3 regions of the Paenibacillus sp. FSL R7-0198 genome follow, and region 3 is predicted to be linked to each of the others. Evidence: riboswitches for the same ligand, from Rfam matches in the RefSeq annotation. Region 3 holds a riboswitch; each other region holds the start of a gene.
The links. A riboswitch is a leader RNA that binds a small molecule or an ion and turns the genes downstream of it on or off. The one in region 3 is predicted to bind S-adenosylmethionine.
Positions count from the first base shown of each region.

Region 1: linked by a shared signal. The riboswitch ahead of mmuP (S-methylmethionine permease) and the one ahead of metA (homoserine O-acetyltransferase MetA) in region 3 are both predicted to bind S-adenosylmethionine.
Region 2: linked by a shared signal. The riboswitch ahead of MKY87_RS10360 (methionine ABC transporter ATP-binding protein) and the one ahead of metA (homoserine O-acetyltransferase MetA) in region 3 are both predicted to bind S-adenosylmethionine.

Region 1 is NZ_JBBOCB010000001.1:2,688,584-2,692,868, forward strand. It holds gene mmuM (homocysteine S-methyltransferase) at 18-1,085, opposite strand; gene mmuP (S-methylmethionine permease) at 1,063-2,475, opposite strand; SAM riboswitch class I at 2,568-2,669, opposite strand; gene MKY87_RS11710 (Ger(x)C family spore germination protein) at 2,740-3,942, opposite strand; gene MKY87_RS11715 (GerAB/ArcD/ProY family transporter) at 3,939-4,285, opposite strand, start outside.
Region 2 is NZ_JBBOCB010000001.1:2,414,757-2,419,041, forward strand. It holds gene MKY87_RS10350 (MetQ/NlpA family ABC transporter substrate-binding protein) at 1-695, opposite strand, end outside; gene MKY87_RS10355 (methionine ABC transporter permease) at 771-1,430, opposite strand; gene MKY87_RS10360 (methionine ABC transporter ATP-binding protein) at 1,431-2,465, opposite strand; SAM riboswitch class I at 2,592-2,733, opposite strand; gene MKY87_RS10365 (Cthe_2314 family HEPN domain-containing protein) at 2,863-3,579, opposite strand; gene MKY87_RS10370 (COX15/CtaA family protein) at 3,784-4,285, opposite strand, start outside.
Region 3 is NZ_JBBOCB010000001.1:5,647,961-5,652,245, forward strand. It holds gene corA (magnesium/cobalt transporter CorA) at 1-912, opposite strand, end outside; SAM riboswitch class I at 1,364-1,487, shown strand; gene metA (homoserine O-acetyltransferase MetA) at 1,724-2,641, shown strand; gene MKY87_RS24805 (PLP-dependent transferase) at 2,666-3,853, shown strand; gene MKY87_RS24810 (trans-sulfuration enzyme family protein) at 3,850-4,285, shown strand, end outside.

The DNA of each region.
Region 1 (4,285 bases), 3.0 Mb from region 3:
ACTCTACATCAAGTCTTTTAATTCCGCCACTTCTTCGCAAGTTCGCCAATCTGATGTGGCGTAGTACGGCAACAGCCGCCAATGATTTTTGCACCCACAGCAACCCATGCCTCCGAAGCATCACTCATACTGCCACATGTACCCTGTCCACTCCACGTCTTCGTTGCTGCATCGTATACTTCTCCCGAGTTCGGATACACAATAACAGGTTTGTCGCTGGCACGGCTGAGAATGCCTACGGCTTCCGTCACGACTTCCATCGGAGCACAGTTCAGGCCAATCGCCGCAATCTGCGGCTCGGAGCCAAATGTCTGTGCACATACCTCAAGGGGTGTGCCCTCGCTGATGCTTGTCCCGTCTTTTAAAGAAAAAGATAACCAGGCATATGCATGAGGAAACTCCTTCAGCAAATCAACCAGCACCTGTGCTTCCTGCAAGGATGGAATCGTCTCAAACGCCAGAATATCTGCACCTGCTTCAAGCAACGCCGCCATACGTGGACGGTGAAATGCAGCAAGTGTCTCATCCGACACGCCGTAATGTCCCACATACTCTGAACCATCCGCCAGATAGGCGCCGTACGGCCCAACGGACCCAGCAATAATTGGACGTGGACGGAGACTGTCTTCTTCGCGATCCCCTGTACGACCTGTTATATGCTCCTCACTCTCCACGGTCTCGGAACGTATCGAAGGAACTTCTACAAGCTGACCTGTCGAGCTTTCTCTCCCTACTAAACCACTCTGCACTTCTGCCCATACGTCATCTCTCGCCTGTGCAGCCAGCTGCACCGTCTTGCGAATCAGGTCCAGTGCTGCCTGTTCATCGATCCCTCTCTTGCGGAAACCATCCACCGTCGCCTGATAACTGGATGTAATCGCACAGTCGGCTCCTGCTCGAAAATAATCTGCATGGACCTGAACGATAACATCCGGATTCTCAAGCAACACACGAGCAGACCATAGTGGATCATCGAGATCACATCCATGCTGTTCAAGTTCCGTTGCCAGCGCTCCATCCAGAATCATGACCGGATGTTCACGCAGGATCTGTTCTATGGGGTTAGTCTGTTGTGCTTGCGTCATGTACTTGTCCTCTTTTCTTATTCACACGTTCTGTCAGATAATAAGCAGCGTAACATACTGCGATAAACGGAACCCCACAATACAGCGCAATTCGCTGTGTCGGGTCAAAGGCAATACCTATGCATGAAGCTAGGCATAATATAAATGAAACAATTGGTACCACCGGATACAGTGGTGTGCGGTAGACCAGATCTTTGACCGCATGTCCTTCCCGGATATATTGTCTGCGGAACATGTATTGGGAGGCACTGATGCTCATCCATACCGCAACGACAGCCAGACCTGAGATGGAGACCAGAGTAATATACACGGTACCTGGTGCAATGATGCTGGACAGCAAAGCTAGTGCACCACCCACCATACTGATCAGAAGTGCATTCAGCGGTACCCCGCTTTTGGTCAATTTGGCAAACCACGGAGAGATCGTTCTTTTGTCAGCCAAAGACCAGAGCATCCGTGAAGATGCATATAGGCCTGAATTGGCAGCAGAGAGAATCGCCGTCAGAATAACAAAGTTCATAATGTCTGCTGCATAGGGTACTCCCACCCGCTCCATTACCGCTACAAACGGACTTTCCAGTACACTGGCATCCGACATGGGCAGCAAGGCCGACAAGATAACAATCGTTCCGATGAAGAAAATAACCAAACGCCACAGCGTTGTATGAATAGCCTTTGGTATCGTCTTTTCCGGATTCTCCGTCTCACCGGCGGCAATGCCGATTAACTCGGTGCCTGAGAAGGCAAAGTTTACAGCAAGCATGGTCATCAATATCGCTGTAGCCCCATGAGGGAACCACCCGGATGCGGTAATATTTGATAGAAATGGAGCCGGTTCAGAATCCGCCATGGGAATGATACCAAACATGGCTGCGCCACCGATAATAATGAAGATTACAATAGTAACTACTTTTACAGATGAGAACCAGAACTCGGATTCCGCAAATAATTTCACCGTTAATGCATTAAACAGAAAGATCATCAGTGCAAAGAGCGCGCTCCATATCCATACGTTCACCGATGGGAACCAGCGCTGCATCAGCAATCCGGCGGCTGTGAATTCGGAGCCAAGCGCAACAGTCCAGGTTAACCAGTATAACCAAGCCACCGTGTAACCTGTTGCCGGTCCGATATATTTGGCTGCATAACTATGAAATGCTCCCGTCTCTGGCATATGAACAGACAGTTCACCAAGACAGAGCATCACCAGATATACAACGATGGCTCCGATCAGATAGGACAGAATGGTTCCCAGTGGTCCCGCCTGCTGAATGGTGTAACCTGAGCTGAGGAATAATCCTGTTCCAATGACTCCTCCGAGAGAGAGCATGACCACATGCCGTGCCTGCATTTTTCGCTGAAAATGCCCTTTGTCGTTGTTGTTCTCCATACCTGCTGCTCCCCTACTTCTTCATCCAGAAAAAACAAAAAAGACCCACTCTTCCTAAAGAGTGCGCCGTTACTGACAAATAAAAACAAACGCTCCTATCTATCAGGCTTTCACCCGCTGGAATTAGCACAGTATCCTTCAGATCTGTTGCTGAGGTTTCTAAGGGCCAGTCCCTCCACCTCTCTGGATAAGAAAATGATTTTTTATAAATATAGCGATTGATCATGAATGTGTCAACATTTAAATAATAAATGGCACACCTCGCTATTCCGTAGAAGACCCCGGATTGATGATGGAGGTCTTTACCTCATACGTAATGGGTATAGTAGCAAAGATTTCATCCCAGTTCCCTTTAACCTTCTTCCACGTTTTTGGATATTTAATACGAATGCTATCGCGGAAACCAGCAACATCGACTTTGTAGGTATGTTGGAGCTTGTATAGTAACTGTTTGATCTGTTGCTCGACCAGTTCAGCAAAATCGTTTTCCATTTCTTTCAGATATGCACCCTTTTCCTCTTCTTCCGGTGCCCGCCAATCCTCCATTAGCCATCCTTCAGACTCTGCCTTCACATGGAACGAGATATCATCGCCATTAACCTTCGGAATGATTTTGATTTTCTTCTTCTTGATTTCATAGAGTACCGTGAAACCCTCCTTACTATATGTTTTTATGACACCACCTTGTTCTTTAGGCATAAGCCAGGACAGAGCTTCCAAATCAGTTTGGCTGAGTTCCCCCAGAAATTTGGTTGTATTTGCAGCAAATATGCTGCCCCCGGAGAACTTGTCCTCTCCATTGGCATTCAGCACATTTTGAAGCAGAAAACTGGACCCGGACTGCATCTGTGCATCCAGTTTTGCCAGCGAAACGGGTTCCAGAATCTTGTTGGAAATGTATGCATTGTTCGTAATGCCTGTAAGGTAAAATGCAGGAATACGGGAAGGATCATCTGAGGTAAGCACATCAACCGCCCGCTGGTGACTAATCAGTACAAGACAGTTCGGTCGAATATCGTTATCCCGGAGTACAAAATCGAGCAATTGAATCAGTCCATACTTTTTGGCAATATCCTTGGAGATCACAATAACCTTCAGATGATGTCCAATGAGTGGACGATCTCGCCGCAAAGCAAACTGACGAAAAATTTGCAGCATGGAATCTCCCGTAAGCTGCTCATTGGAATAAGACTCTTTGCCAGAAGAGGGTGAACCAGATTGCTGACTTTTTTGACTGCTAGAATTCCCAGGGGCAATCTGAACGGTTGCTGTGACATTGTTTTGTTTGGGATAATGCCCACCCTGCGCTGAAATCTTCTTCTCGAAATCGGTCTCTTTTCCAACGTCAATCCCGAGACCTACATACAAGCTTAGATCTTCTATCTCGCGGCTGCTCCAGCAACCTGATATTATACACAGGATGAACACAGCACAAGTTACTCTTAAGCACAGGCGGAATGAAATCATGCGTGTTTGCCTCCTTTTTTGCGAATTATGCTGATAAGCAACAATACCAGAGGTAATATAGCGAACAAAACTACAGATACGTTACCTAGCATATCGCCCAGTGCAAAAGTTTCAAACACTGTTTTAGGCATCATTGCCGTCAGATAAATGAATGGAAGCAGGGCATACATAATCCAGCGTATCTTCTTTGCCCGAAACAAGTCCCGGATTCCTACGGAAGCACAGTAATGGGTAATGGCAAATGTCGAGAAAATCTGCATAATCCAGATCACCAGCAATAACGATTCGAAACGTTCAAATATCAGTCCCTGTATCTCAAAACTTCGTACCAGATCCAATGTTG
Region 2 (4,285 bases), 3.2 Mb from region 3:
TTACCTTGCAGATCTTCGATCAGCAAAGCATCATTTGCCGGATTCAGGTTTGCTTCAAGCGCATAGTTGGCGTTGATGAATACCAGATCTGCTTCATCCAATTGACGAGGCATCATAGCTGCATCCAGCTCGATGATATCCAGGTTCTTCGGATTGGCTGTGATGTCTTGAATCGTAGATGTAATATTTGTGTTGTCTTTCAGCGTAATAATACCTTCCTTCGCGAGCAGCAACAGTGCACGTCCACCATTGGATGGGTCATTCGGAATCGCTACTTTTGCGCCGTCTGCCAATTCATCCAAAGACTTAATCTTCTTGGAGTAGCCGCCAAAAGGTTCAACATGAACAGGTGTTACAGAAACGAGGTTGAATCCACGTTCTTTATTCTCTGTGTCCAAATAAGGCTGATGCTGGAAAAAGTTTGCATCCAATTTTTTGTCAGCAAGTTGCTGGTTAGGTTGTACATAGTCATTAAACGTAACGACTTGCAAACGAATTCCTTGTGCTTCCAGTTCAGGCTTGATGCTTTCCAGAATCTCTGCGTGTGGTGTAGGTGAAGCTCCAACTTTCAATTCAACTGTACGTGGTGCGCCTGCTGAATTGTCTGCGCCGCTATCGGCGTCCTTGTTGTTTCCGCAAGCTGCGAGAACCGCAATCAACATAAGACTAAGTAGAGCAAATGACCATTTTTTCATGTGTAAAACCCCTTCTCTAATCATTTTTTTCATGTGGCATCCGCGTGATTGCATGACCATCATGTTATCTATGTGTTATTTCCTGGTGAAAAATGTAACCAAGCGATCTCCAGCCATCTGGAGAATTTGCACTAGAATAATCATCGACACTACGGATATAATCATGATTTCATTTTGATAACGATAATACCCATAGTTGATTGCCAGCGTTCCTAGTCCTCCACCACCAACCATGCCCGCCATTGCCGTATAAGAGACAAGCGTAACGATGGTAATGGTTATCCCAGCAACCAAACCAGGTAACGCCTCAGGCAGTAATACCCGTCTTACAATCTGTCCGGTCGATGCACCCATCGACTGTGCCGCTTCAATGACACCCCGATCAACTTCTCGCAACGTCGTCTCCACCAATCGAGCAAAGTAAGGAGCTGCTGAAATAACTAAAGGTGGTATAACACCTAACACACCTGTAGCAGTACCGACGAGTGAACGAGTGAATGGAATAAGAGCAACAATCAATATGATAAATGGGACTGAGCGCAAAATATTAACAATCAAGGACAATATAATGTACACCGTCCGTGATTTGATCGAAGCAGATCGGGCTGTCATGAACAGCAGAACTCCGAGCGGTAAACCAAAGATTACGGTGAACAAGCCTGATACACCCAAAATTTGCAGTGTCTCAATGGAGGCTTTGCCAACCTCTTCCCAACGAACTGTTGAAAAATCCATCTAACGAAGCACCTCCACATCAAGTCCCTCTGCGGTTAATTCTGATATCGTCCGATCAATCGCAATGGAATCACCCTCGAACCGAACGGTCAGCTGTCCATAAGGAACCTGTTTGATCGTAGAGATTGTTCCTTGCAGGATGGCAAAATCCACACCTGTCTTACGTACCGTCCTGGACAAAATCGCTTCATACGTTTTGTTACCCAGAAAAGATATCTTCACAAGTTTGGAAGCAGCACCTGCCTGCAATTCAACGCCTGCATTTGCCAGAGCGGTCTCTTCCAGAGCAAGTCCAGCTTCATGGTCACGCATCATGAAGTCTCGCGTAATCGCATGTTGGGGCTTCAGGAACACTTCTGTTACAGGTCCCTGTTCCACAATGCCGCCTTGATGAATGACAGCCACCTTGTCACAGATGTTCTGAATGACATGCATCTCATGTGTAATCAGCACAATCGTAAGGTTGTATTTTTCATTAATATCGAGCAATAACTTCAGGATTGAATTTGTCGTTTGCGGATCAAGTGCCGAAGTAGCCTCATCACAGAGAAGTACATTTGGATCACTTGCAAGTGCTCTCGCAATCCCTACACGTTGTTTCTGTCCACCTGATAATTGAGCCGGATATTTGCTGCTATGGTGCTCCAGACCAACCAGTGCGAGCATTTCCTTCACTTTGCGATCAATGGCTTCCTTGGGGGTATTCACAAGCTTTAGTGGAAAAGCTACATTGTCATATACCGTTGCCGAAGATAACAGATTAAAGTGTTGAAAAATCATCCCGATCTTGCGTCTCTGTTGCTGCAATTCGGTTTTGCTCAGTTCAGTCAGGTTGATTCCGTCGACCCATACCTCACCCTCCGTAGGCCGTTCCAGCAAATTAATGCAGCGAATCAATGTGCTTTTACCAGCTCCGGAATGGCCAATCACACCATAGATTTCACCCTTTTGGATGCTCAAGTTCAGCTCGGATAACGCTGTTGTAGATTTTTTCCCTTTGCCGTACGTTTTCGTTAAACCTTTTAATTCAATCAATCGCACTTGCCCCTTTCCAACCACCTACATGTATCTTTACCCGATCTAAAGGAAAACTCCCCTTAAAGTACAAAAAAAGAGCCCTTTGCAGATACAAAGAGGGCTCTTCACGTGAAAGAATATACCTTCTCATCTGCCAAAATCGTGTCTTGCACCATTTTGTAGGAATTAGCACCTAACATCTATAACGAATGACACATGTATCATGTCGTTACAAATCGGTTGCCGGGCTTCATCGGGCCTGTCCCTCCGCCGCTCTCGATAAGAAATATGTTGTTGTAGGATTTTATAAGTTCATGTAGTTTATGCTTTATAATGTGAACGTAACTTCCGAAATATCAGTTATATCCATGTAACATTCGATTGAAACTCAGTATATTCCAAGTATTCCGATTTGTCAAAGGGAATTATTTCTTTTCCATATTTTGTTGATATAACTATAAGAGGCTGTTAACGTTTCACAGACCATATCGACGCCCTGACGCATTTCCTGCACATGCTGATTCAGATCCTCCAATTTCACTTTACCTTGCATGGTCTGGTGTAACTGCCACAGGTCATCGTGCATTTCTGAGTTCATGTAGTGAATTTCCATATTACGTCGTTTGCGCAGCTTGCTCATCGGCTCACGATAAGAGTCCTTGATCTGTATTAATTGCAACGCAAGATCATGATGTTCCCTCGCATAGTCGAACTGCCTTAACACAGTAAAATAAGAAAAATGTGCTTTGGTATTTGAAGTATTCAACTGGAATATTTCATTTAATACCGTGCCCACTTTATCCAGGATGGCAAAGCAACGGATAAAGCCATCTTTGTAGAAATACACATACCGTGCATACTCGGCTTTTTCAGTCGGCGTCATATCATCCGTTGAACCTGCAACGACCTTTTTACGAAAATGAGCAGCAGCGAAACTGCTTTGCTCCAGTTCATCCAGTGAGGAGATGAGTCCCTGAGTCCACACATACAGTTTCCGATAGTCATGCGTGGGATCACGGTCCACATGCATTTGGCGCTGAAATAGCTCAAGCGTATGCGCCATTGCGTCCATCGCTGCCTTTAATTTACCTTCATTGATACGCGGTTTTTCCCCCAGCAACGTTCGCAGCATATCTAACCTCCTCTTTTCCAAATCAACAAGATTTCATCACCGTAAACGTAACACATCATCCATTCCGTGTAATTGCTGCTTGCCATAGGTTGCCCTGATCCCCCTGACATCAAACAAAGTCCACCTGTCCAATGATGTACATCACTGGATGGTGGACTTTCATATTTAGCCCAATTACCTTTGAATAAAGAATGGATATATCTCTTAGAACCGATTAACCGGTCGATACAGCTTGTACACCAGGAAACTCATATAGGTTAAAACCCCGAACAATATGGCGATATCCAGCATATGAGCAAGAGCTACGAACATGTATACTTCCGGACGGTTCATTGTCACCATCATGAAAATACCAATGACTACTTGCATCAGAATAAGAACAACGGATACCACACCCAGAGTACGCATTTCCTTGTTGTCCGGATGATTACGGTAAGCGAAGTGACCCAGGATCGCAATAACAATCACGAGCGACGCAGCAGCTGCACGGTGAGCAAAAGCAACCGCTACCCCACCCGAAAGCTCAGGAATAATCTGCCCGTTACAGAGCGGGAATCCGGAACATCCGCCGGCAGAATCCGTGTGACTCACAAATGCACCCGTGTATACCACGAGATATGTGTAAATGGTGGAAAACCAGACCAGATTCCTGAATTTTCTGCTAACCCGAGGGTATTTATTCAGGCGCTCCAATCCGCCATCTTTT
Region 3 (4,285 bases):
AATGAAGAACATGCTGAGGCCCAGTGTAACCATCAGGCCAATCACAACAAAATAGCTGTATTTCCAGTTAAGCTCTGGCATATTCGTAAAGTTCATGCCGTATATACCGGTAATGACCGTCAGCGGCATGAAGACCGTGGTAATGGCGGTAAATACACGCATGATCTCATTCGCCCGGTTCGCAATACTGGATTGGTAGGCTTCTCGCAAGTTGCCCATCAGGTCGCGATAAGTCTCAAAGGTTTCAGATATTTTTACAGCATTCTCATAGATGTCACTGAAATACTTTTGCAGTTGATCATCGATGAGACGCAGATCTTTTTTGTTCAGGGTGTTAATGACCTCTTTCTGAGGTCCGAGCACTTTCTTCAGCCACAGAATCTCACTGCGCAGCCCGATGATTTCATTCAGATGTGACTTTTTGGTGTGCATCAGAATGTCTTCCTCAAGCTTCTCGATCCGTGCTTCAATTCGGTCACCTACGGTGAAATAATTATCAACAATCAAGTCAACCAGCAAATACAGCAGACGATCCGGTGTACTGATTTCCTGTTCCCACAGGATTGGTTTCAGTGTACGCAATTCGCTGACCTTTTGCTTTGTAACACTAATAATGAAATGTCTGCCGAGGAACAAGTTCACCGCACGTAGAAATATTTCTTCATCATCGAAACGGATACTATTAATTACAATAAAATAATGGTTCTCATAAATTTCAATCTTCGGACGTTGTTCTTCGTCACTGAGACAGTCTTCCACAGCCAGATCATGCATCAAGAACAGCGGCTGAAGTACCGCCAAATCGTCTACGTCTGCATCAATCCAGTAAAATCCTTCCGCTGGTGGAGTCAGCGCCTGCTGAATGTCGTCCACCGGAATAAATACACCGTTGTTTACCAACCGGATTTTCATCGTTAATCTACTCCTTCTGCACCCGCCAACTTGGCGGATATTATCATTATGGGCGCAAAAAGAACAAATCAGCCGGTCGGCAGCGGAGCCTGGAGATCAGGGCTGCGTTCACTATATAATCAAACGGAAGTCACGTCCCGCTGCCGGCATGCTGATGTCAATTCTCTATGCAGTTTGTCGGAATTCGGCTGCCAGTCAGGCCTCGGGTCGCCATCCATTTAATATGTCACCTCTCACATAAGGGTTTATAACACCTTGTTTAGTATACCGCTGGTACAAGGTGCTTTCAAGCGCAAAAATGTGTCTATTTCGCGCCCTGAGGCAGTGTATGACAACGGATGATGAACGGTTCCGATCTGGACAGCAGACGGAGAACTGCAACTTGACGTGAGGGCATTAATGTAATAAAGTAGACGGTGAACCATATTAAATTACAATCTAATACAGCGAAATCTTATCAAGAGTAGGTGGAGGGACTGGCCCGATGAAACCCGGCAACCGGCGGTATACCGCACGGTGCTAATTCTTGCAGCGACCAAGTGTCAAGTGGCACTGTTGTAACTGAGAGATGAGAGAGGCGCATATCTATTTACATATGACCTTTCTCGAAATCCGAGGAAGGTCTTTGTCATATGCCCCGACTTCTCAGCAGTGATTTTCGCTAAGGGAACTTGAGGTTGTTTGTAACGTTGGATGAAAGAGCAATTCAATGTTTTTACAAGCTCAAGGCAGACTATAACTGTATTGATGTGAAGACATCAAGCCAGAGGTGGCTGCATCTATCTATGCACAAGGAGGAGTTAGACTTACCATGCCAATCAAAATACCCGATACTCTACCAGCAAAAGAAGTACTTGAAGGAGAGAATATCTTCGTCATGGATGAAACTTCTGCATATCAGCAGGATATTCGTCCACTCCGTATCGCTATATTAAACCTGATGCCCACAAAGGAAACGACCGAAACACAATTGCTTCGTCTGGTGGGAAACACGCCTATTCAGGTGGATGTTGTTCTCGTACATCCCAAATCCCATACGTCGAAGAATACGTCTCAGGAGTATTTGGATCTGTTCTATAAAACCTTTGATGAGATTGAGCACCGTCGTTTCGATGGAATGATCATTACGGGTGCCCCGGTGGAACAGATGGATTTCGAAGACGTGAACTATTGGAATGAAATCCAGGAAATCTTCGAATGGACCAAAACCAATGTGACTTCAACCCTCCACATATGTTGGGCTTCCCAGGCAGGTTTATACCATCATTTTGACGTACCTAAGGTTGCACTGGATAAAAAGTGTTTTGGCGTTTTCCCGCATACCATCAATAAACCACATGTTCCGTTGTTGCGTGGATTCGATGAAGTATTCAACGTTCCACATTCCCGTCATACGGAAGTGAGACGCGAAGATATTGAAAAGAATGAGAATTTAGAGATTTTGGCTGAATCCGAGGAAGCGGGGATCTTCCTGGTTGCTACCAAAGACGGCAAACAGATTTTTGCCACAGGACATGCCGAGTATGACCCGTTCTCATTAAAGTGGGAGTATGACCGGGATACAGCCAAAGGGTTGGATATCGCATTGCCTAGACATTATTATCCGAATGACGATCCTTCCCGTGTGCCACCGGCTACTTGGCGCGCTCATGCCAACTTATTATTCTCTAACTGGCTCAATTACTATGTGTATCAAGAAACACCTTACGATATTGGCCCGCAAATCTAATCGAGATTACAGGAGGATGCAGCAATGGAAGACAACAACAAGTTGAAAATCGAAAGCCGCTTAGCACAAATTGGGTCCATCAATGAACCGGTAACAGGCGCCATTAACTTTCCGATCTATCAATCCACTGCGTTTCGCCACCCGAAGCTTGGACAAAGCACGGGGTTTGATTATATTCGTACAACTAATCCAACCCGTAAAGTGTTGGAAGAAGCGGCTGCAGCGCTGGAGTCCGGTGATGCAGGGTTCGCCTGTAGCTCGGGTATGGCCGCACTGCAAACGATCTTTGCCATGTTTGGTCAAGGGGATCATCTGATTGTATCGCTGGATCTGTATGGTGGAACCTATCGTCTGCTTGAACGCATCTTGTCCCGTTTCGGCGTAACTGCAAGTTATGTGGACACAAATGACCTTGCAGCATTGGAGAAGGTTCGTCAGCCGAATACCAAAGCTGTATTCATTGAAACACCAACCAATCCACTGATGATGATCACTGATGTGGAAGCTGTTGCTTCCTGGGCGAAAAGTTACAACCTGTTGACCATTGTTGACAACACGTTGTTGACTCCATTTTTCCAACGTCCGATTGAACTCGGTGCCGATATCATCATTCATAGCGCTACCAAATATCTGGGCGGACACAATGATGTGCTGGCCGGACTAATTATAACTAAGGGTGAGGCATTATCTGCAGAGATGGCATTCCTGCATAATTCCATTGGAGCGGTATTGTCACCAAGTGACTCCTACCAGTTGATGAAAGGTATGAAAACGCTGGCTCTTCGCATGGAGCGTCATGAATACAATGCGCTTACCATTGCCAAATATTTGCTTGAGCATCCAGCGGTGGGTGAAGTGTACCATCCAGGCCTGTCGGATCATCCGGGGTATGAGGTGCAGAATAAACAATCCACGGGTAACACAGGTATCTTCTCTTTCAAAGTGAAGGATGCACGTTATGTTGAACCATTGCTGCGTCATATCAAACTGATTGCTTTTGCCGAAAGTCTCGGTGGAGTGGAATCCCTCATGACCTACCCAGCGGTACAAACGCATGCGGATATTCCGCTTGAAATTCGTGATGCTGTAGGTGTGGATGATCGACTGCTCCGGTTCTCCGTAGGCATTGAACATGCGGATGATCTGATTGCAGATCTTGGCAATGCTCTTACTGCTGCACAACAGGAAGTTGAAGGAGGCGTGCACTCATGAGTGAGTCCAACAACAAGCCGAATTCCGAGTTGAAATTTGATACCAAATTGCTTCATTTTGGTGATGAGATCGACAAAACAACTGGAGCCTCCAGTGTACCAATCTATCAAGCTTCAACCTTCCATCATTTTGATATCTTCAATCCGCCTCAACATGATTACAGTCGTTCTGGTAATCCGACACGCCAGGCTTTGGAAGATTACATCACACTGCTGGAGGGCGGAGCACGGGGATTCGCCTATTCATCGGGAATGGCGGCGATCTCCAGCGTGTTCATGATGTTCTCCGCAGGAGATCACATGATTGTAACGGAAGATGTATATGGAGGAACGTATCGTTTGCTTACTTCCATATTAAGCCGTATGCAGATCGAGACGACCTTTGTGGACATGACCAATATAGATGAAGTAAAAGCGGCGCTCAAGCCAAACA